3 regions of the Paenarthrobacter sp. NPDC089988 genome follow, and region 1 is predicted to be linked to each of the others. Evidence: riboswitches for the same ligand, from Rfam matches in the RefSeq annotation. Region 1 holds a riboswitch; each other region holds the start of a gene.
What was found. Region 1 has a riboswitch for thiamine pyrophosphate ahead of thiD (bifunctional hydroxymethylpyrimidine kinase/phosphomethylpyrimidine kinase). Riboswitches for the same ligand answer to the same signal wherever they lie in the genome.
Positions count from the first base shown of each region.

Region 1 (6,488 bases):
GGCGAACGATGATTTCGCCTGCGGAAACTACCTGGCCACCGAAACGCTTGACGCCGAGGCGCTGTGCGTTGGAGTCACGACCGTTGCGAGTGGAGCTCGCGCCTTTTTTGTGTGCCATGTGAAATGCCTGCCTCTAAATATGTGGGGAAACTGAAAATCTGAACTGCGTAAGGAAAGTTACGCGATGCTCGTGATCTTGATCTTGGTCAGTTCCTGACGGTGACCCTGGCGCTTCTTGTAACCGGTCTTGTTCTTGAACTTCTGGATGACGATCTTGGGACCACGGAGGTCCTCCAGGATCTCGGCCGTGACCTTCACCTTGGCCAGGTCCGCAGCAGCGGAGGTGACCTTGTCGCCGTCAACCAGGAGCAAGGCGGGCAGCTCAAGCGTGCTGCCGGCTCCACCGGGGACGCGGTTCAGCGTTACGTAGTCTCCAACGGAAACCTTTTCTTGGCGGCCGCCTGCGCGGACAATCGCGTACACCACTTGGGTACTCACTTCTCTCGACGTTTCTTACTAAATTTGCGTGCGGAACTCGAACCGGAATCAGGCCTGGTTCACGCTGTGCCTCAACGCCGTGGACTCCAGATCGAAGCCCGCGAGTCATCCCGTGAATAATTCCAGGGGGCATAACCCAAGTGTTGGCGTAAGCACCGAAGATCAAGATTACGCTAATTCGACCCTCGGCTGCAAATGAGGCCGGGTCCGGAAGCCACCGCGTGACGCTAGTCACCAGTAGGAACGGACTTTCCCGGCACCGTGCCCATACAGCCTACAGGCTCCGGGACGCTTTGCCGGGATTTCACCTCTTCGACGCGCGGGGGTCCTTTAGGCGTACAACCGCGGGGCGTCGAAGAAGGCAGTCTCGTAGCGGCACGAATGGGCGAAAGCCTCCACCATGGCAGCCCGGTCCTGGCTGGAAGCGACCACCGCGGCCGCGTCCGTGAAGCCGATGGCCTTGCGGGTGGCCTCGGCGAAGTCTTCGTCGGCGTAGGTCTTCAACCAGTCCGCATACGCGTGCTCCGACGGGGACCCTGCCTTGACGTAATTGGCGTGGAGCTGGTGTCCCACCTCGGCGTAGAGCCAGTAGCAGGGCAGGATCGCCGCCAGCAGCACGCCGTAGCTTCCCGAGGCCGACGCCGCCAGCAGGTGGTCTACGTAGGCCTTGGTGACAGGACCGGTGTGGGTGGCGGCCTGCCTGGTGCTCAGCCAATTCCGGTGCAGTTCGGATTCGACTTCGAGGCAGAGCTGCGAGGACCTGGCCCAGAACAGCTGCTCTTCCTCGGTGGGAGCGAGGGCACCTGCCCGTGCCAGCACCCGCGAGTAGCCGTTGAGGTAAAGGGCATCCTGCGCGAGGTAGTAGTTGAACTGTGGTTCTGGAAGGCTGCCCGACTCCAACCCCTGGATGAAGTCGAGGCCGTAGATGGCGTCCAGTTCCGGTGCCGCCTCCTCCCACAGGCGGGCGGCGAAAGCCCCTGGGCCTCCAGCCTGCTGTGCTTGGTGGAAGTGGTTGATGGGGCCGCTGCCGTGACCCACCTCCAGCACATCCGCGGTGGCCAGGGCCTGCAGGAGCCAGGGTTTGACCTCCCGCAGCGACGCTTCCCAGTCTCCCGTCCGTGCCTGGACCGTGGCCAGTGCCGAGGACAACGAGCAGCCCGTTCCATGGCTGTTCTTCGTCTCCACCCGTGGCCCTGCCACCGAGACAAGGTCCTGCCGCAGCAGCCCGCTGGTGTTGACGAGCGCATCTGGGCACTCGGCTCCTGCCAAGTGTCCGCCCTTCACCAGCACGGTGTTTCCGCATTCGGCAGCGAGCCGCTTGCCTTGTTCGAGGGCGGTGGACCAGTCCGTGGCTTCTGGCTCCCCCAACAGCATGGCGAGTTCAGGAATGTTGGGGGTGATGAGGTCGGCCAGCGGCAAAAGTTCGCGCAGTGCGGCTTCGGCGGATTCCCGGAGTAGCCGGTCACCGCTGGTAGCTACCATGACCGGGTCAAGGACCACGACGGCGGGACGCACCTTCTCGAGCCAGCGACGCACCTCGCCGATCACTTCGGCGTCGCCCAGCATCCCGATCTTGACGGCGTCGATGGTTACATCGCTGCTGATCGCCTCAAGCTGCTGCCGCAAGAAGTCCACGGGCGGAACATGGACTGCGGTGACACCCAGGGTGTTTTGCGCCGTGAGCGCCGTGACCACGGCCATCCCGTAGCCACCGTGGGCGGCAATGCTTTTCAAGTCCGCCTGGATTCCTGCGCCGCCGGAGGGGTCGGAGCCCGCGATGCTGAGGACGCGCGGGTATTGCCGGCGGCTGGGGGCCACGGCGTAGACGGCTGAATTCAACGATGAAGTCATGAGGGACATCCCTTCGCCGGTGCTAACCGGACAGGTTCAACGGGTCTGGATCTCAGCCCGGCCCAACGCCTGGCACCCCGTGTCAGTGACCAAGCCTAACGGACCGAGGGTCCGGCAGTAGCTACTGCCGGACCCTCGGTCGGTTACATGACGTTGGCAATGCCTAGAGTTCCGAGGCCGGAACCCCCACGCCGAGGATAATCGGCTCAGAAGCAGCGGACTCCTTCTTGGCCTGCTCCTGCGGCGCTTTGGCTTCATGGGCCGCTCCCCCACCGGTGGCGGCGGATACCTCGTGGTGCTCCACCGTGGTCTCATTGGCGGCACCCTGCGCTCGGCTGGCGCTGCGGTTCCGGCGACCACGCCGGCCGCGGGTACGGCTGGACGGATCGCTTTCCTCCGCAGCATCCTGCCGGGACGGGACGGTTTCCGCCGGAGCAGCAGCAGGGGCGGCAAGCCCAGCCTGGCTTTCGACAGCCACAGGACCCCCACCCAGGTGGGAGAAAGCCTCGGCCAACAGGTCCAAAGTCATGGCAGGCTTCTCGGAAGCTGGCTCCTCGTGGTGTTCCACGAAGGGCAGGGCAACCTCTTCACCGCCGAACCGGAGCACCGGCGTGGCACGCGGGGTGCCTTCGACGGCACCTGAATCCGGCACCTCGTCAGAGTGCTCTGCAACAGCCCCGGTTGCGGCGGCTGCGGCACGTGCTTCCTCCTCGGCCCGGTGAACCTCGTCATCGTGCAGGTGGGCAGCGTGCGCTGCGGCGGCAATCGTGGCCAGGGCAGCCCTGGTGGCCTGGGCTTTGGCCTGGCGGGCCGGGTCCACCGGCTCGGGAGCCGGCGTCGAAGGCGCGGACGAAGCGGCAGTATGGACCGGCGTCGAGCTCTCTACCGGCTGTCCGCCGCCTTTGCCGCGGCGTCGCTTCCGCTCAGTCCGGGTGGAAGGCTGCTGCTGGCTTTCGGTGTGGGGCCGGTGCTGCTCGGCGGCAACAACGTTGGCACGCCGGTGCTCGACGGGCTCGTCGTGGGTCACCACACCGCGTCCGGCACAGTGCTCGCACTGCTCGCCAAAGACCTCAAGCAAGCCCGTGCCCATGCGCTTGCGCGTCATCTGCACCAGGCCGAGCGATGTCACTTCGGCCACCTGATGCTTGGTACGGTCGCGGCCCAGGCATTCAACCAGCCGGCGGAGCACCAGGTCCCGGTTGGATTCGAGCACCATATCGATGAAGTCGATGACGATGATGCCACCGATATCGCGCAGGCGAAGCTGGCGGACTACTTCCTCGGCCGCTTCAAGGTTGTTCTTGGTGACCGTCTCCTCAAGGTTTCCACCGCTGCCGGTGAACTTGCCGGTGTTGACGTCCACCACGGTCATGGCCTCGGTACGGTCGATCACCAGGGATCCACCGGACGGCAGGAAGACCTTGCGTTCCAGGGCCTTGTGGATCTGCTCATCGATGCGCCAAGCCGAGAAAATGTCCTGGTCCTTGGTCCACTTCTCGAGCCGGCCCACCAGATCCGGCGCCACATAGGTGACGTAAGCCTCAATGGTGTCCCAGGCGTCGTCACCGGAGACGATCAGCTTGGAGAAGTCCTCGTTGAAGACGTCACGGACCACCTTGATGGTGAGGTCCGGTTCGCCGTAGAGCAGTTCCGGCGCCAGCACCTTGGTGGAGGAAGCCTGCCCTTCGATGCCTTCCCACTGCGCGCGGAGCCGGTTGATGTCGTGGGTCAGTTCTTCTTCCGACGCACCTTCAGCGGCGGTGCGGACAATGACGCCGGCGTTTTCGGGCAAGCGGTCCTTGAGGATGCGCTTGAGGCGGTTGCGTTCGACGTCGGGCAGCTTGCGGGAGATGCCTGTCATGGACCCACCGGGCACGTACACCAAGTAACGGCCCGGGAGGGAAATCTGGCTTGTGAGGCGGGCACCCTTGTGGCCCACGGGATCCTTGGTGACCTGGACCAGGACGGAGTCGCCGGACTTCAGCGCGTTCTCGATCCGGCGCGGCTGTCCTTCAAGGTTGACCGCGTCCCAGTTCACTTCACCGGCATACAGCACCGCGTTGCGGCCGCGTCCGATGTCCACGAAGGCAGCTTCCATGGACGGCAGCACGTTCTGCACCTTGCCGAGGTAGACGTTGCCGATCAGCGAGTCCTGCTGGGTCTTGGAAACAAAGTGCTCGGCCAGCACGCCGTCCTCCAGGACACCGATCTGGATCCTGTCATCGCGCTGACGGACGATCATCTGCCGGTCCACGGATTCGCGGCGGGCAAGGAACTCGGCCTCGGTAATGACCTGGCGACGACGGCCCGTCTCCCTGGACTCGCGTCGGCGCTGCTTCTTGGCCTCAAGCCGCGTGGAACCCTTGACGCTGGCCACGCGGTTGGAACTTGTGGATTCCGAAACGGGCCGCGGTGCGCGGACGCGGGTCACCGTGTTGGGCGGATCGTCATCCGAACCACCGGTCAGTTCAAGATCCTGGTCGCCACGGCGGCGACGGCGGCGTCGACGCGAGGTGACGCCGTCTTCAAGGGGTTCGGCGGCCGGCGACTCGTCATCGTCGGATTCCTCGCCGGACTCCTCGGACCCGTTCTCCTCACGGTCCGTTGCGCGGCGACCGCGGCGTCCACGGCTCCGGCGTCGACGACGGCTTCCCGATTCCTCCAACTCGCCGTCACCGTTGTCCTCGGCGTCTTCGGCGGTTTCTTCCCCTTTTTCCTCCGCTGCCGGACGGACCACCGTGCTGAGGTCGGGCGCCTGGAAAATCATGGACGTGATGGAAACGGGCTCCAGGAAAAGGGCCGAGGAGCCGGGGGCGGCGTCTGCATCGGTTTCCGCTCCGTTGGCGGCCTCCGGCTCGGCGGCTGCGCCGCCTGCCGGGGTGGGGGCGGGCGCTGCTTCCGCGCTGGCTTCCGGTTCGGCGGCTGCGCCGCCTGCCGGGGTGGGGGCGGGCGTTGCTTCTGCGCCGCCTGCCTCCGTGGTGGGTTCCTGCACGCTAGTGGCTTCGGCTTCTGCCTTGGGCTTGGCAGTCCGACGACGGCGGACCGGCTTTTCCGAGGCGGCTTCGGTTTCTGCTTCGGGGGCTGATGCTCCGGAGCCGGCTTCTGCCTCAGTCTGGACTGCTGCTTCGGCGGCGTCGCCTAGGCCGGGAAGGGTTTCGGCCGGATCGGCCTTCTTGCGTGCGCGGCTGCGGCGGGCCGGGGCCTTGGGGGCTTCTTCAGGGGCGGCGGCTGCTTCGACGGCGGCGCTTTCGGCCTCAGGGGCGGCGGCTGGTTCTGCCGCGGCGTCCGGGGCTTCCTCTGCTACCTGTGCTGCGGGCTTTGCCGCGGCTTTGCGCGGCGCGCGCGTGGTCCTGGCGCGGGTGGCCTTCTTGGGTGCCTCCGCTGCTTCCGCAGAAGCTGCCTGATCATTAACGGCTACAACCTGGTCATTATCCATATGTGGCAACACTCCTGCCCCAGCGACGCCGCCACATCCAGCGCCCAGTGGGGCAAATATTGTCAAAACCCGCAGGCGTTGACAGAAGTCGGTAGTATTCCTTCCGGTTCGCACCATCATTGGGGTGCGGCAGCCCTGGAAGGCCAGTGCCTCAGTTCTGGAACCCGTTGTTCTGCTGCCACAACCAGGTGCCGTCCATTGTCATGGCGGGCCTACCGGGGATCGGCTGATCCAGGCATGCCCTGCTCATGCTGGCGGTCTTGGGAACAAGTCACCGGACCGGAGGACGAATGTGGATCGACTCCCGGCCATGTTCATTCTCTCATACCCCTACACATTCGAGTGGTAGGAAGGTGTGTCGATCTCCCTTTGGCCGCCGCCAGGAAGCTGGGCGCCACCTTCAGCATGCGGGGTTAGAATCCTCCCAAGAGCCCTTCCCGGCCACGCCGGGCCATCTGCCGAAAAGGATCACATCCGCGATGCCAAGCACCGCCAAGGGAAACCTGGACCACCAGTCTTCCGTCCCCGTCGAGGCGCGGGACCCCCAACCGGACACACTGCCGGCGATGGTTCGCAACCGGCCCTTTGGCTGGCTGCTGCTGGTCACCGGCGTCGTTGGATGGCTGGCCTCCGGGGCACTGGTCCTCGAAAAGCTCCAGGTGCTTCAGGATCCCAACCACATCACCGCGTGCGACGTGAATCC
Region 1 is NZ_JBIVGD010000001.1:258,989-265,476, reverse strand. Features, by position in the region: gene rpmA (50S ribosomal protein L27) at 1-118, opposite strand, end outside; gene rplU (50S ribosomal protein L21) at 178-486, opposite strand; gene thiD (bifunctional hydroxymethylpyrimidine kinase/phosphomethylpyrimidine kinase) at 829-2,349, opposite strand; TPP riboswitch at 2,341-2,439, opposite strand; gene ACIPV6_RS01245 (Rne/Rng family ribonuclease) at 2,513-5,785, opposite strand; gene ACIPV6_RS01240 (vitamin K epoxide reductase family protein) at 6,265-6,488, shown strand, end outside.

Region 2 (6,488 bases), on a different contig from region 1:
GATGGCCGGTTCCTGGATTTGGATGGTGCCGTAGGGTCCGTTGCCGTTCCCGTTGCCGTTTCCGTTGGATGGTTTGGACCCGGAGATCACCACGGCACCGAATTCTTCGCCGATGTGGTTGGCCACCAGGGCGGCCTCCACCGTGTCCAGGGCCAGGCGTTCCAGTTTTCCGGCCAGTTGGTCCGAGGACGCCATGATCTCCGGGAGCGTCGGCAGTGCTTCGCGGGCCCATTGCGGGATAGCGTGCCCGCCGCTCAGCGCTTCGCAGATCACCAGGACAAAGCGGTCGATCAGGCGGCGAAGCGGAGCGGTGGTGTGTGCATACGGCGCCCCGATGGCCGATTGGATGACGTCCTCCGGGACCTCGCCGTCGAAAGGTGTGTACCCGGCGCCCCGGAACAGCGTGCCTGCCGAGTGCAGGATGGCCAGTTGCTTGGGATCGGAAGCATCGAGGGTCCGCAGGTACTCCCCGTAGGTGATGTCCCCGTCCCACGGTTTGCCCAGGGCCTGCGTTTGACGCTTGAAATGCAGCAAGGAGCGCTCGTCCGGTGCGGGCATGGTGCGCAGGATCCCCACTTTGCCGTCGAGCATCATGCGGGCCGCGGCCATGCCCGTCATGAGGGAGATCTGGGCGTTCCAATCCTCCACGGGAAGCGAAGGGGCAGCCACAATCCGGTACCCGCCGCCGCCTGTTGCCTGGATGATCTCCTGCTCGGGCATGTTGAGGCTGGCACCACCACGCTTGCGTTCCAGCTCCACGCGTTTCAGCCCGACCTCCTTCAGCAGTTGGAGCACCGGAAGGGCCGAGCCGGAATCGATCTGCTCCTGGGCGCCCTTGTAGCTCAGTTTCGCGCGGCTCCGGACCGTGGCGCGCGCGACGGAGACGGATGCGACGTCCGCGTTCGCATCGAGGTCGAAGTCCCACACGAACGCCCCGCAATCCTGCCCTGCCAACAGGCTGCCGGCATGCTCGCTGATCACCTCCGGGTGCAGGGGAATCCGGCCGTCGGGAGCGTAGTAGGTCTGGCCGCGCTGCCTGGTTTCGGCGTCCAAGGCTCCATCGGGAACAACAAAGGAGGGGACATCCGCAATGGCGTAAAGGACTTTGTAGCCCTCGCCTGCACGGTCGATGAAAAGGGCCTGGTCCAAGTCGGTGGAGGTGGCGGGATCAATGGTGACAAAGGGAACGTCGAGCAAGTCCCGGGCGGGGAGTTGATGGTGTTCAACGGCCGCGCGTGCCTCCGCCAGCGCTTCGTCGGGGTACTCCGCGGGCAGTTCCAGCTCGGTCCTGAGCGCGGCCAAGGACTCCGCGAGCTGGTCGGAAGAATCGTCGACGTTGGGCGCTATCCGATGATGTGACACGAAAGTCAGACTAGCCCGAATTCGACGGATAGTCTTGGAACATGGGCACCTCCACAGGCCGCAACGACTCCCCGGGACAGTTCGCCGCCGGGCTGCTGGGTGCCATGGCCTACGGGGAGTTGTCCGCCTTTGGCCGGTTGTCCTCCGACTCCCGCATGGCACCCACGCTTCGCGAACGGGCCATGCTGGCCAAGATCGCTGTTGGCGCCTTCGGAAACTACGCCGTGATCAGTGGCCGGCTCACCGAAATGGGGAACGATCCAGAGGACGCCATGCTTCCGTTCCAGGGTTCCTTCGACCACTTCCACGAGCGGACCCCACCCGGAGACTGGTTCGAGTCGGTGACGAAGGCTTATGTCATAGACACCGTCTCGGCCGACTTTTACCGAACCGTCGCCGGGTTCCTCGATTCCGGGATCCAGCATTTCGTCCAGCAGGTCTGCTCGGCCGACCAGGCTACGGAGGCCCTGCGGATCCTGCTGCGCCGGGCACTGCGGGATGACCCCCGGCTGGCTTCGCGGCTTTCGCTCTGGGGCCGCAGGATTGTGGGGGAGGCCCTCACCCAGGCCCAGCGGGTGGGCCTGGAACACCCGGATCTGGGACCACTGCTGCGCGATGGACGCGGATCCCGGGCCGCAGTCCATCAGCTCACCGCCGAGTTGGCCGAACGGCACCGGCGCCGCATGACGGGGCTTGGGCTGACGGCCTAGGCCGCGTCGAGCGCCGCAAGCAGTGCCCGCGCGGCCGCCGTCGGGTCCGCCGCCTCGGTGATGGCGCGAACCACCACGATGCGGCTGGCGCCGGCGGCAACTACTTGTTCCACGTTTCCAAGGTCCACCCCACCAATGGCGAACCAGGGCAGGTCCACCCCGGCCTGCTTTACGGCCTCCGCAGCATATGTGACCAAGTCCAGCCCCACAGCAGCGCGGCCCGGTTTTGTGGGCGTCGCCCAGAGCGGGCCTACGCAGAAGTAGTCCAGGCCACCAGTGCCCCGGGAAGCGGCCACTGCCGCGTCCACCTGCCCAGGCGAGTGGGTGGAAAGGCCGATTGTTTCCCCCTCCGGGAGCAGCTCACGGGCCGCCCTTAAAGGGATGTCCTTTTGGCCGATGTGGAACACCGGAGCCCCGGAAATACGGGCAACATCGGCACGGTCGTTGACGGCCCAGAGGCGTCCGTGGCGGCTGGCAACCTTGTTCAGGACCTCCAGCAGTTCCAATTCTTCGGCAGCCTCGAGCGTCTTGTCGCGGAGCTGGATAATATCCACTCCGCCCTCGAACGCGGCGTCCACAAAGTCTTCGAAATCGTCCTGCCGCCGGCGGGCGTCGGTGCACAAATACAGGCGGGCAGGGGAAAGGAGATCAGGCTGGGTCATGCAAACCAGAGTAGTTCCTCTAAACTGGGCACGTACTGCGGGAGCCGCGACGATCGTCTTTATGACCGTCCGGCTGAGAGGGCTTCAGCGCCGACCGCTTGACCTGATCCGGCTAGTACCGGCGTAGGGAAGGGAATCCATGGCAGAAGCCATTCACGCAGATGTCGCCGTCATCGGGGGCGGCGTCATTGGACTCGGAATCGCGCACGAGGCGCGACGCCTGGGCCGTTCAGTGGTCCTCATCGATCCGGCACCGGCAAGTGGAGCAACCTTTGCCGCCGCCGGCATGTTGGCGCCCGTCAGCGAGCTCCACTACCAGGAGGAAGACCTCCTGGAACTCATGCTGGAATCGTCGCGGCGCTGGCCTGCTTTCGTGGACGGCCTCGCCGGGTCGAGGGAAGCCGCCGGATACCGCACGACGGCGACCCTCGCCGTGGGTGCCGACGCCGCCGACCGCCGTGCGCTCGCGGACCTCCGGGCTGTCCAGGTGGCCGAGGGCCTCCAGGTGGAACCACTCCTGCTGCGGGACGCCCGTGCGCGCGAGCCATTGTTGAGTCCCCAAATTTCCTGCGCGTTCCACATTCCGGCCGACCACCAGGTGGATCCCCGCAAGCTCGCAACGTGCCTCCTGGCAGGTTTGGCTGCCCACCGTCCCACCGATACCAGTTGGATCGAGGGGGCCGGCGATGGCTTCCACCTTCGGGAAGCGGCCGTCCGCCTGCTCTGGGAGGATGGACGCGTAGCCGGCGTTGAAACCAGCAGCGGTGGGCGGGTCCTGGCCAGGGAAACAGTCCTTGCCAATGGCCTGGACGCTGCAACCGTCAACAGCCTCCCGGAGCAACTCCATCTCCCGTTGAGGCCCGTCTACGGGGACATCCTCAGGCTCCGCGTCCCGGAGTCCCTGCAGCCCCTTGTCACTTGCACCATCCGCGGAATGGTGCGGGGTGTGCCGGTCTACATCGTTCCCAGGGAGGACGGGACCGTGGTAATCGGGGCCACCCAACGCGAAGACGGATTGTCTGCCAGTTCCAACGCCGTCTCGGCCGGGGGCGTCTACCAACTCCTGCGCGATGCCCAGGTCCTGGTGCCCGCCGTCGCAGAACTGGAACTCCTCGAAGCGACAGCCCGCGCCAGGCCGGGAACTCCGGACAATGCACCGTTGCTGGGACGGGTGGCCGGCACCGGCGGAGAGGTCCAGGGCCTCATTGTCGCCACGGGCTTCTTCCGGCACGGAGTTCTCCTGACGCCCGCAGCCGCGGCCATCGTGGGCGGCTTGATAACGGGCTCCGCCGATCCCCGGTGGGTGCGCTTCAGGCCGGACCGCTTTGGGCCGCCGGGAAGTGCACCCGCCATCAATACCTCCTCCGCGCACACAGGACCATTCACCAAGGAATCAGCATGAACATCAAACTCAACGGGGCAGACCACTCAGTAGTGGACGGGGCCTCCGTCAGCACCCTTGTCACGTCCGTCACCGGCCGCGCACTGGACCACCGCGGACAGGCGGCCGACGGCGGCAAGCTGGGTGTCGCCGTCGCACGCAACTCCGAAGTAGTGCCGCGCAGCCAGTGGGCCGCAACGGACCTCGCCGAAGGCGATGAGCTGGAACTCGTTACCGCAGTCCAAGGAGGCTGAACCATGACCACAACAAGCATCGAAACCCGGATTGACCCCTTGGTCATTGACGGTGTTGAACTGACGTCCCGCCTCATCATGGGAACGGGAGGCGCCCCCAGCCTCGAAGGCCTCGGAGCCGCACTCCTGGCCTCCGGGACGGAACTGACCACCGTGGCCATGCGGCGCTACTCTCCGGCAGAGGCCGGTTCACTCTTCCAACTCCTGGTGGACAACAGCATCCGCGTGCTGCCCAACACCGCAGGCTGCTTCACGGCCAAGGACGCCGTGCTGACCGCTGAACTGGCCCGAGAGGCGCTGGAGACCGACTGGGTCAAGCTCGAGGTCATCGCGGACGAACACACCCTTCTTCCTGACGCGGTGGAGCTCGTGGAGGCCACGGAACAATTGGTGAACCGGGGCTTCAAGGTGTTCGCGTACACCAACGACGATCCCGTGTTGGCCCTGCGCCTGGAGAACCTTGGCGCCACTGCCGTCATGCCGCTCGGCGCGCCGATCGGAACGGGCCTGGGTATCCTCAATCCGCACAATATCGAGGTCATCGTCTCCCGCGCTTCTGTTCCGGTGGTCCTGGACGCGGGTATCGGCACGGCCTCCGACGCGGCGCTTGCCATGGAGCTGGGGTGTGACGCTGTCCTCCTGGCCACCGCTGTGACCCGGGCCCAGAACCCGGCCCTGATGGGCGAGGCTTTCAAACACGCCGTGCTGTCTGGCCGGTTCGCCCGTCAGGCCGGACGGATTCCACGCCGGGAGCACGCCCTGGCGTCATCGGCCATGGAGGGCCGCGCAGAGTTCCTCTGACACTTAAACAGCTGTGGCCACCACCCTTTGGGGCGGTGGCCACAGCTGTTTAAGCACCCGGTTTTGTCCGGGAATTGCCTAGAGGCGCAGGGCCTTGGTCAGGGCCGTAGTATCCCGCGAGGTGCGCGTACGGCCCAGGTAGACCACGGCGCCTGCCGCAGCAGCTGTACCCAGCACGATGGGCAGCACATAGGGAATCCACGTCAGCCCAGGCTGGTAGCCCAGGCCGGCCGCGATGAAAGCCACCCAGGCCAGTGCGCCGATGCCCAACGACACTCCGGCCGGCAGGGCAATGCCGTACTTGCCGTGCCGTTTGTCATTTGCCCACACCAGGAAACCGGTGGCGACAGTCGCAAACGCAACAACGACGAGTGAAAGCATGGGGACTCCTTAGCGGCAGTAGTCAGGGCAAAATGTCAGAGTGCGCCGAAGCCCACGCGCCGGACTTCTTCGGCGCCGATTTCGACGTAGCCCAGGACGTTGCCGGGAACGATCACCTGGCGGCCCTTGTCGTCCGTCAACCGCAACTCCGAACCCTTGGAGAGGGCGTCCGCAACAAGCTTGGCTACGGCGTCAGCATCCAATGCGGATTCGAGCACAATTTCACGGCCGACGTTCTGAATGCCGATCTTTACTTCCACAGCAAGGCCTCCAAGCCAATCAAGAATTAGGTCAGTCCTTTATTTGTAGCCTAGGACTCTTTGGGGAATCGACTGATTCCGCGCCAAGCTAAACGATAGATCAGATCGCTGGCCACATCGAGGTCCAGGTTTCCGTCAGTTTCGAGCCAGTACCGTGCGCTGACCTGCGCCATTCCGGCCAGGCCACGGCCCAGCAGTTGGGCTTCAAGAGGGGGGAGCTTGGTGTCTTCGGCAATGACATGGGCCACGGCATCCGCAAAAGTCTTATTGAATGTTTCCAGGCGGGAACTGACATCGGGATCGTTGATCAGGTCCGACTCGAAGACCAGCCGGTGCGCTTGGTCGTCGTCCGCAATGAACTTGTAGTAGGCGCGCATAACGGCCTTGACGCGCTCTTTGTTGTCCGTGGTGGAATTCAGCGCGGTGAGCATCAGTTCCGTCAGGGCGGCCAAGTGGCTGTCCAGCAACGCCATGTAGAGCTCCCGCTTGGACGGGAAGTGCTGGTACAGCACCGGCTTGCTTACATGGGCAGTCTCGGCGATCTCATCCATGGCCGCTCCGTGGAAGCCGTTGGACACGAAGACTTCCAAGGCAGCGTTGAGCAATTGCGCACGGCGTTCGTCCCGCGGCAACCTTGCTGAGCGCGGTGAACCAATCCGTTCCTGCTTTGCTGGTGC
Region 2 is NZ_JBIVGD010000002.1:270,481-276,968, forward strand. Features, by position in the region: gene ACIPV6_RS04580 (RNB domain-containing ribonuclease) at 1-1,362, opposite strand, end outside; gene ACIPV6_RS04585 (ferritin-like fold-containing protein) at 1,404-2,072, shown strand; gene thiE (thiamine phosphate synthase) at 2,069-2,734, opposite strand; TPP riboswitch at 2,762-2,881, shown strand; gene thiO (glycine oxidase ThiO) at 2,874-4,136, shown strand; gene thiS (sulfur carrier protein ThiS) at 4,133-4,369, shown strand; gene ACIPV6_RS04605 (thiazole synthase) at 4,373-5,170, shown strand; gene ACIPV6_RS04610 (hypothetical protein) at 5,249-5,551, opposite strand; gene ACIPV6_RS04615 (DUF3107 domain-containing protein) at 5,587-5,811, opposite strand; gene ACIPV6_RS04620 (TetR/AcrR family transcriptional regulator) at 5,862-6,488, opposite strand, start outside.
Region 2: it holds a riboswitch for thiamine pyrophosphate, as region 1 does, so the genes downstream of both, thiO (glycine oxidase ThiO) here and thiD (bifunctional hydroxymethylpyrimidine kinase/phosphomethylpyrimidine kinase) in region 1, are expected to answer to the same signal.

Region 3 (6,488 bases), on a different contig from region 1:
GGGATGCGCCGCCAGGACAGTGGCCACAGACAGCCTTCGTTTCTCGCCGCCGGAAAGGGTGTAGGGGTTCGCGTCCACCAAGTGCGTCAGCCGCAGCCGCTCAAGCAACTCGTCGACGCGTTCCTCGCCGTGGCCCAAATGCCTGGGGCCGAACATGAGCTCGTCCAGGACCTTGCCCGTGACGAACTGGTGTTCCGGCTCCTGGAAAACGGTGCCGATGCGGGAGATCAGCTGGTCTGCTTTCCACGCGAAGGGATTGATCCCGGCGCCTTGGGAAAGTTCGACGGCGGCAGACACCTTGCCGTGCACCGGCGCCAGAAGGCCCGCCATGGTGAGCGCGAACGTGGACTTGCCCGCACCGTTGGGACCCGTGATGGTCAATGCTTGTCCGGCCCTGACCTGCGCGGTAACGCCGGCTTGGACAGGCACGGGTGGGATGCTCTTGAACCCCCGGCGACGGGGTTTTTCCCGGGACACAGCAAGGTCCTGTGCGGCCAGAAGCAACGGTGCCTGTCCCGCAGGGTCGGCGTTCCTGCCCCGGGTCCGCGGGACGTAGCCGGGAACCCACACGCCGGCATCAATGAGCATGGTGCGGGCCTCGGAGAGCACGTGGTCCGGATGCCCGTCCAGGAGGACCCCGCCACCGGGCTGCAGGACCACGATCCGGTTTACCAGGTCCTTCCACACGGACACCCGGTGCTCCACCACCACCAGGGTTGCACCGGTCTTGTCCAGGCATCGGCCAACGGCATCGCGTACTTCCAGCACACCGGCCGGGTCCAGGTTGGCTGTCGGCTCGTCCAGCAGGAGCAGCCCCGGCCGCATCGCCAGAATCCCGGCCAGCGCAAGGCGCTGCTTCTGCCCTCCGGAGAGTGCCGCCGTCGGGTGGTCCAGGGCCAGGCCGCCGCCTGCGGCGTTACGCAACCCGACGTCGTCGAGCGCTTCATGGACGCGTGCCCAAATGTCTGCCCTCGGAACGGCAAGGTTCTCGGCACCAAACGCTACGTCGTCGCCCACGCGGGACAGGACCACCTGCGTTTCCGGGTCCTGCTGCATCAATCCGGCGCGGCCCCGCTGTTCGCGCGGCAGTGCGCCGTCGATCAGCAGCGAGCCGGTTTCGTCCGAGTCGTCTTCCTCATCGCCCAACACCCCGGCCAGGGCGTGCAGGAGCGTCGACTTGCCGGCTCCGGAGGGACCCAGCAGGAGCACGCGCTCCCCGGGTTCGATCCGGAGGTCCAGGCCGTGGATGGCAGGGGTGGGCCGCCCTGCGTGCCGCCATCCCCATCCCTCGGCGGAGATGGCGGCAGGCTGGCCGCTGTTTGTGGCGGCCATCAGTTGAAGACTGGCTCCGACGCAGCCTTGCGGGATGCGAAAGCGCTCAGCACGCCAGTGGAAGCGAGTCCGCGGGTAGCTACCCAGGACAACGCACCGGCAATGATCGCGCCGGACAGGGTACAGAATGCGATGTAGGCCAGCTTGTCCACGGCCTCGTAGGCAATGTTCCAGCCCCACGGGACGAAGGAATCATTCAGGCCGCAGAAGAGTCCAGCGCCCGCGCCCGCCAGGAGCGAGGTGGGCAGGTTGAACTTCTTGTAGCGGAACGCAGCGAAGACCAGCTCCGCACCGAGGCCCTGCAAGATACCGGAGATGAGCACCGTGGTGCCGTACTGGGAGCCCATGATGAGCTCGCCGGTGGCGGCCACAGCCTCGCAGAACAGCGCGGCACCGGGCTTGCGGATGATGAGCATGCCCAGCACTGCGGGGATCATCCAGCCACCGGCGATCAGGCCGGTGAGGGGCGGGTAGGCCGCGTTCATGGGGATGGATACGATTGCGGCGCCCTGGGACCATGCCCAGAAAATCACGCCGCCGGCGATGGCGATCAACGCTGCCACCACAATGTCTACAACGCGCCAGTTATAACTGGTCTTCTTCACGCTTGCCGTGGTCATTTCTTTGCCTCCTGAGGTTACAGGAGGGGAAAGTGCTCCCCGGATACCCCGGCCGGCTCACGCCGCCCGGGTCCGGACACTCTGAGAAGCTCGACTCCCTTGCGCCGGTACTAACCGGATCAGGTTCGAGGGTCTGCGGCTGTCCGCACTCTCAGCGCCCTCGCGTCTCCCACATCACTGCAGGATTCGACGGCGGCGCTCCCCTGTCGTTATCAATCTGCCCTTGTGGGCGTGGTTCAGTTTACACCTGAAGGGGTTTGCGGGGTCATGTGGCTGGTCATAAATCCGTTGCGGGGCCCGCTCTGCGCCCCATTCCCCGCCCTTAGGGCGCACAGCAGGCCCCACAACGCGGACCTGAGAGAATGGCTGCATGACGGATACTCCCGGTCCAAGCCACCTTGACGCAGCCAAGCCAGTGGCCGAAGCCCGCCTCGCAGCCAGCGTGATCCTGCTGCGCGATACGTCTGCTGGGCTGGAGGCCTTCGTCCAGCACCGCGTATCCACCATGGATTTCGCTGCGGGGATGGTCGTGTTTCCCGGCGGCCGAGTGGACGCTGGGGATTCCCAGGGCTGGGATTACCCGCCCAAACTTCTGGAGCGGCATGCCAGGGAGTGGCGGCTGAGCTCAATCGCCGAAGCAGGTCCGGATTCCACCGCGCCCGTCAGCCAAGCAAGCAAGAGCTCCGGGACCGTTCTGGCCGCTGCCATCCGCGAAGTCCAAGAAGAAGCCGGCCTCACGTTGGATCCGGCCGACCTTCGGCCGTGGGCCAACTGGATCACACCCGTGGACATGCCCAAGCGGTTCGATACCTACTTCTACGTGGCCAAGCCCGCCCCGGACGCCGCACCGCAACACCAAACCACCGAGGCCTGGCAGTCACTATGGATGCCCGTTGACGGAATCCTGTCCGCGGAGGCCGAGGGCAAACTGCAACTCATGCCGCCCACGTATTACCTGCTTAAGGAAATCTCCGGTTTCGATTCCGTTGATGCCATGTGGATCGCGGATCATGAGGTGGTTCCCGTACTGGCACCACCCGGCTCCCTGTCCGCCTTCCTCAAGGAGAGGGCGAGCCGGGGCTAAGCAGGATCCGCCGGGTTGTGAGGTTAGGCTGAAGGCATGAACTTCTTCCTCAAGCTTCTGGGCGCAGGCGTGAGCCTCGGCGCGGGTTTCCTTGGTACCAAGCTGGTCAACAAGGGATGGGAAAAAGCCACGGGCAACAAGCCGCCCAAAGGCAACGATGACATGGAAACGAGCCTCCGCTCAGCGCTGACGTTCGCCCTCATCTCGGCGTTTGTCAGCACCCTCATCCAGGTCCTGGCCAGCCGGGGTACGCAGCGCGCAATCGCCCGCTTCGCCAAGTCCCAGGACATCGTCTAACACCTACGCGGGGTCACTTCCGGCCTATGGTGGACGTCCGGATGGGCCTGAAGTGACCCCGCGTTGCCCTAATCCTCCGAACGCCCTTCGGCTGCCCGCTGCACCACGGCTTCCAGTTCGTCCTTGGTGAGCAATTCGCGGTGCCCATGCTTGGTACGGTAGGCCGAACGCCCCACCATGTGGGCCGCCACGGGCGCCGTGAGCAACTGGAAGATCCAAGCCACCAGCAGCACGGGCCACACCCACCAGGTGCGCATCTGCAGGCCGATCGCGGCGAGCATGAGGAACAAGCCCAACACCTGCGGTTTGGTGGCCGCGTGCATGCGGCTCATGAGGTCCGGGAAGCGCAACAAACCAATGGCGGCACCCAGTGACATCAGGGCGCCGACCACCAGGAACACTGCCGTGACCGAATCGATCACGAGGTCCACGCCGCTTGCATCAGGAGTCATTGGCCTGCCCCCTCCGCTCAGCCACGAACCGGGCAACGGTCACTGACCCGATAAATCCGATCACGGCCAGGGCAACCAGGAGCATGAGGTTGTTCAGGTGACGGTTCACGGCCATATCCACTGCCAGCGCAGCGCCAAGGATCGCCAGGAGAACGTCGGAAGCGAGCACGCGGTCAAGCAGCGATGGGCCGACGGCGATCCGGATGATCGCCCCGGCCGCGGCGAGGCTGAGGATCACCGCGGTAACTACGAGGACCAGTTCTTTCACAGTGCTGCTCCTTCCATGCCGGCGGATTCAGTCCGGAGGGCTTCCACTTCCTCGCGGGTGCCCATGATCCTGATCAACCCGGCCTCTATGTTTTGGACTTCGTGCCGGATCTTCTGCACATCTTCCTCACTGTAGATATTGAGCGCGTGCAGGTAGAGCGTGGAGGTGGAGCGGTCCACTTCCACTACCAGCGAGCCCGGAATCAGGGATATGACGTGGCCTGTGGCCGTCACCATGAGGTCGGCATGGCTCCGCAAAGGAACAGCCACGACGGCGCTGCGCACCTTGGGTCCCTTGACCACGGCCAGGTAGAGGACAAGGAAGCTCGCTGCCACCACTTTGCCAAGGAACATCAACGCGAACGGTATGGCGTGGAGGATGTTGAAACGGCCACTCAGTTCAACGGGCGGCAGGTAGAACAGCTTGGCCACCACGATGGCGATGAGCGCACCGAACAACAGATTGCCAGGGCTGAAATCCCGCCACAGGGCGCCCCACACAATCACCAGCCAGATCAGCAGTGGGAGTTCGGTGCGGAAGGAGATCGGTTTGCGGCTCACTTGGCACCGCCTGTCTGAACCGCTGCCGGCACCGGAGCATTGTCACCCAGGACGGAGTGGATGTAGGCCGAACGATCGAGCATGATCTCGGCTGAGCCACCGGACAGCTGGAAAAGTGGTCCGGCGAACACAGTAAGCGCCACACCGAAGACCACCAGTGCGGCCGTCGAACCCACCATGGTCCGGGGAAGGACACCGGCACGACCGGGCGTCAGGAGTACCGGATCCGGGTACTCTGCGTCCTCGGGCTTGCGCCAGAAGGCCCTGTTCCACACGCGGGCGATGGCCAGCAAGGTCAGGAGGCTCGTGACCACGCCGCCAACCACCAGGATGATGGCCAGGGGCGTGCCGAGCTCGACGCCTGCCTGCAAGAGGCCGAGCTTCCCGAGGAACCCGGAGAACGGCGGGATGCCTGCCAGGTTCATGGCCGGTACAAAGAACAACAAGGCGAGCAGCGGGGAGAGCTTGGCCAACCCGCCCAGACGGTCGATCGAGGACGAACCTCCGCGCCGCTCAATCAAACCAGTGACCAGGAACAAACTGGTCTGGACGGTGATGTGGTGCGCCACGTAGAACACCGCGGCCCCAAGCCCCGTTATGGAGGACATCGCCAGGCCAAACACCATGTAGCCAATGTGGCTGACCAGCGTAAAGGAAAGCAGACGCTTGATGTCGCTCTGGGCCAACGCACCGAGGATGCCCACCACCATGGTCAGCAACGCAACGATCATCAAGGGCGTGTTCAGGGTGTCCCCCGGGAACAGGAGCGTTTCGGTGCGGACCATCGCGTACACGCCCACTTTGGTAAGCAAGCCGGCGAACACAGCGGTGACCGGCGCGGGTGCCGTGGGGTAGGAGTCGGGCAACCAGAAGGACAGCGGGAACACGGCGGCCTTGATGCCGAAAGCCACCAGCAGCATCACGTGCAGGAGGTTCTGCGTGCCTTGGTCCAGCTCAGCCAGCTTGATGGCCAGGTCTGCCATGGTGATGGTCCCGGTGGCGCCGTAGATCATGGCGATCGCGATCAGGAACAGCACCGAGGACACCACGGAAACCACCACGTACGTCACTCCGGCCCGGATGCGGGGCCCTGTTCCGCCGAGCGTCATGAGGACGTAGCTCGCGGTCAGCAGGATTTCGAAGCCCACGTACAGGTTGAAGAGGTCTCCAGTGAGGAAGGCGTTGGAAACACCGGCCACCAGGATCAGGTAGGTGGGGTGGAAGATGGAGACCGGCGCTTCCTGGTCGCCATCGGCCATGCCTTGGCCGGTGGCGTAGATCAGGACCGCGAGGCTCACCACGGTGGACACCACGAGCATGAGCGAGGAGAACTGGTCCACTACCAACACCACGCCCCACGGCGGCAACCAGCCACCGAGGGTCACGGAGGTGGTGCCACCGTCCCACACAGATATCAGCAGGAAGGATTCCAGGAGCAGCGTCAGGCTCAGGATGCCGATGCTGACCGCGCGCTGGGCGGCAGTGTGCCGGATCAGCACGAAGGCCAGTGCGGCACCGAGGATGGGGAGAAGGACAGCGAGCGGTGACAGGTTTGCGAGATTCACGCGCTGCCTCCTTCCCGGCTCTGAGCCGTTTTGGGGGTTTCCGTTTCTTCCGGGTGCAGCCGTTCTTCCGGAGTGGACGGAGTGATGGCGAACTCCGAGGTTTCCAGCGGCACAATGGCGTCGTCTTCGGCGTCGAAGCTCGGCGTCTGGGCGACGCGACGGTCTTCGATGTCGTCCTGGATTTCGTCCTGCCGGGCCAGTGCCCACGTGCGGTAGATGATGCCAAGCATGAACGCGGTCACCGCGAAGGAAATCACGATCGAGGTCAGGATCAGGGCCTGCGGCAACGGATCGTTGTACGTTCCAGGGT
Region 3 is NZ_JBIVGD010000009.1:138,596-145,083, forward strand. Features, by position in the region: gene ACIPV6_RS12645 (ABC transporter ATP-binding protein) at 1-1,332, opposite strand, end outside; gene ACIPV6_RS12650 (ECF transporter S component) at 1,332-1,952, opposite strand; TPP riboswitch at 2,031-2,167, opposite strand; gene ACIPV6_RS12655 (NUDIX hydrolase) at 2,323-3,036, shown strand; gene ACIPV6_RS12660 (DUF4235 domain-containing protein) at 3,073-3,333, shown strand; gene mnhG (monovalent cation/H(+) antiporter subunit G) at 3,402-3,785, opposite strand; gene ACIPV6_RS12670 (monovalent cation/H+ antiporter complex subunit F) at 3,775-4,053, opposite strand; gene ACIPV6_RS12675 (Na+/H+ antiporter subunit E) at 4,050-4,613, opposite strand; gene ACIPV6_RS12680 (Na+/H+ antiporter subunit D) at 4,610-6,178, opposite strand; gene ACIPV6_RS12685 (Na(+)/H(+) antiporter subunit C) at 6,175-6,488, opposite strand, start outside.
Region 3: it holds a riboswitch for thiamine pyrophosphate, as region 1 does, so the genes downstream of both, ACIPV6_RS12650 (ECF transporter S component) here and thiD (bifunctional hydroxymethylpyrimidine kinase/phosphomethylpyrimidine kinase) in region 1, are expected to answer to the same signal.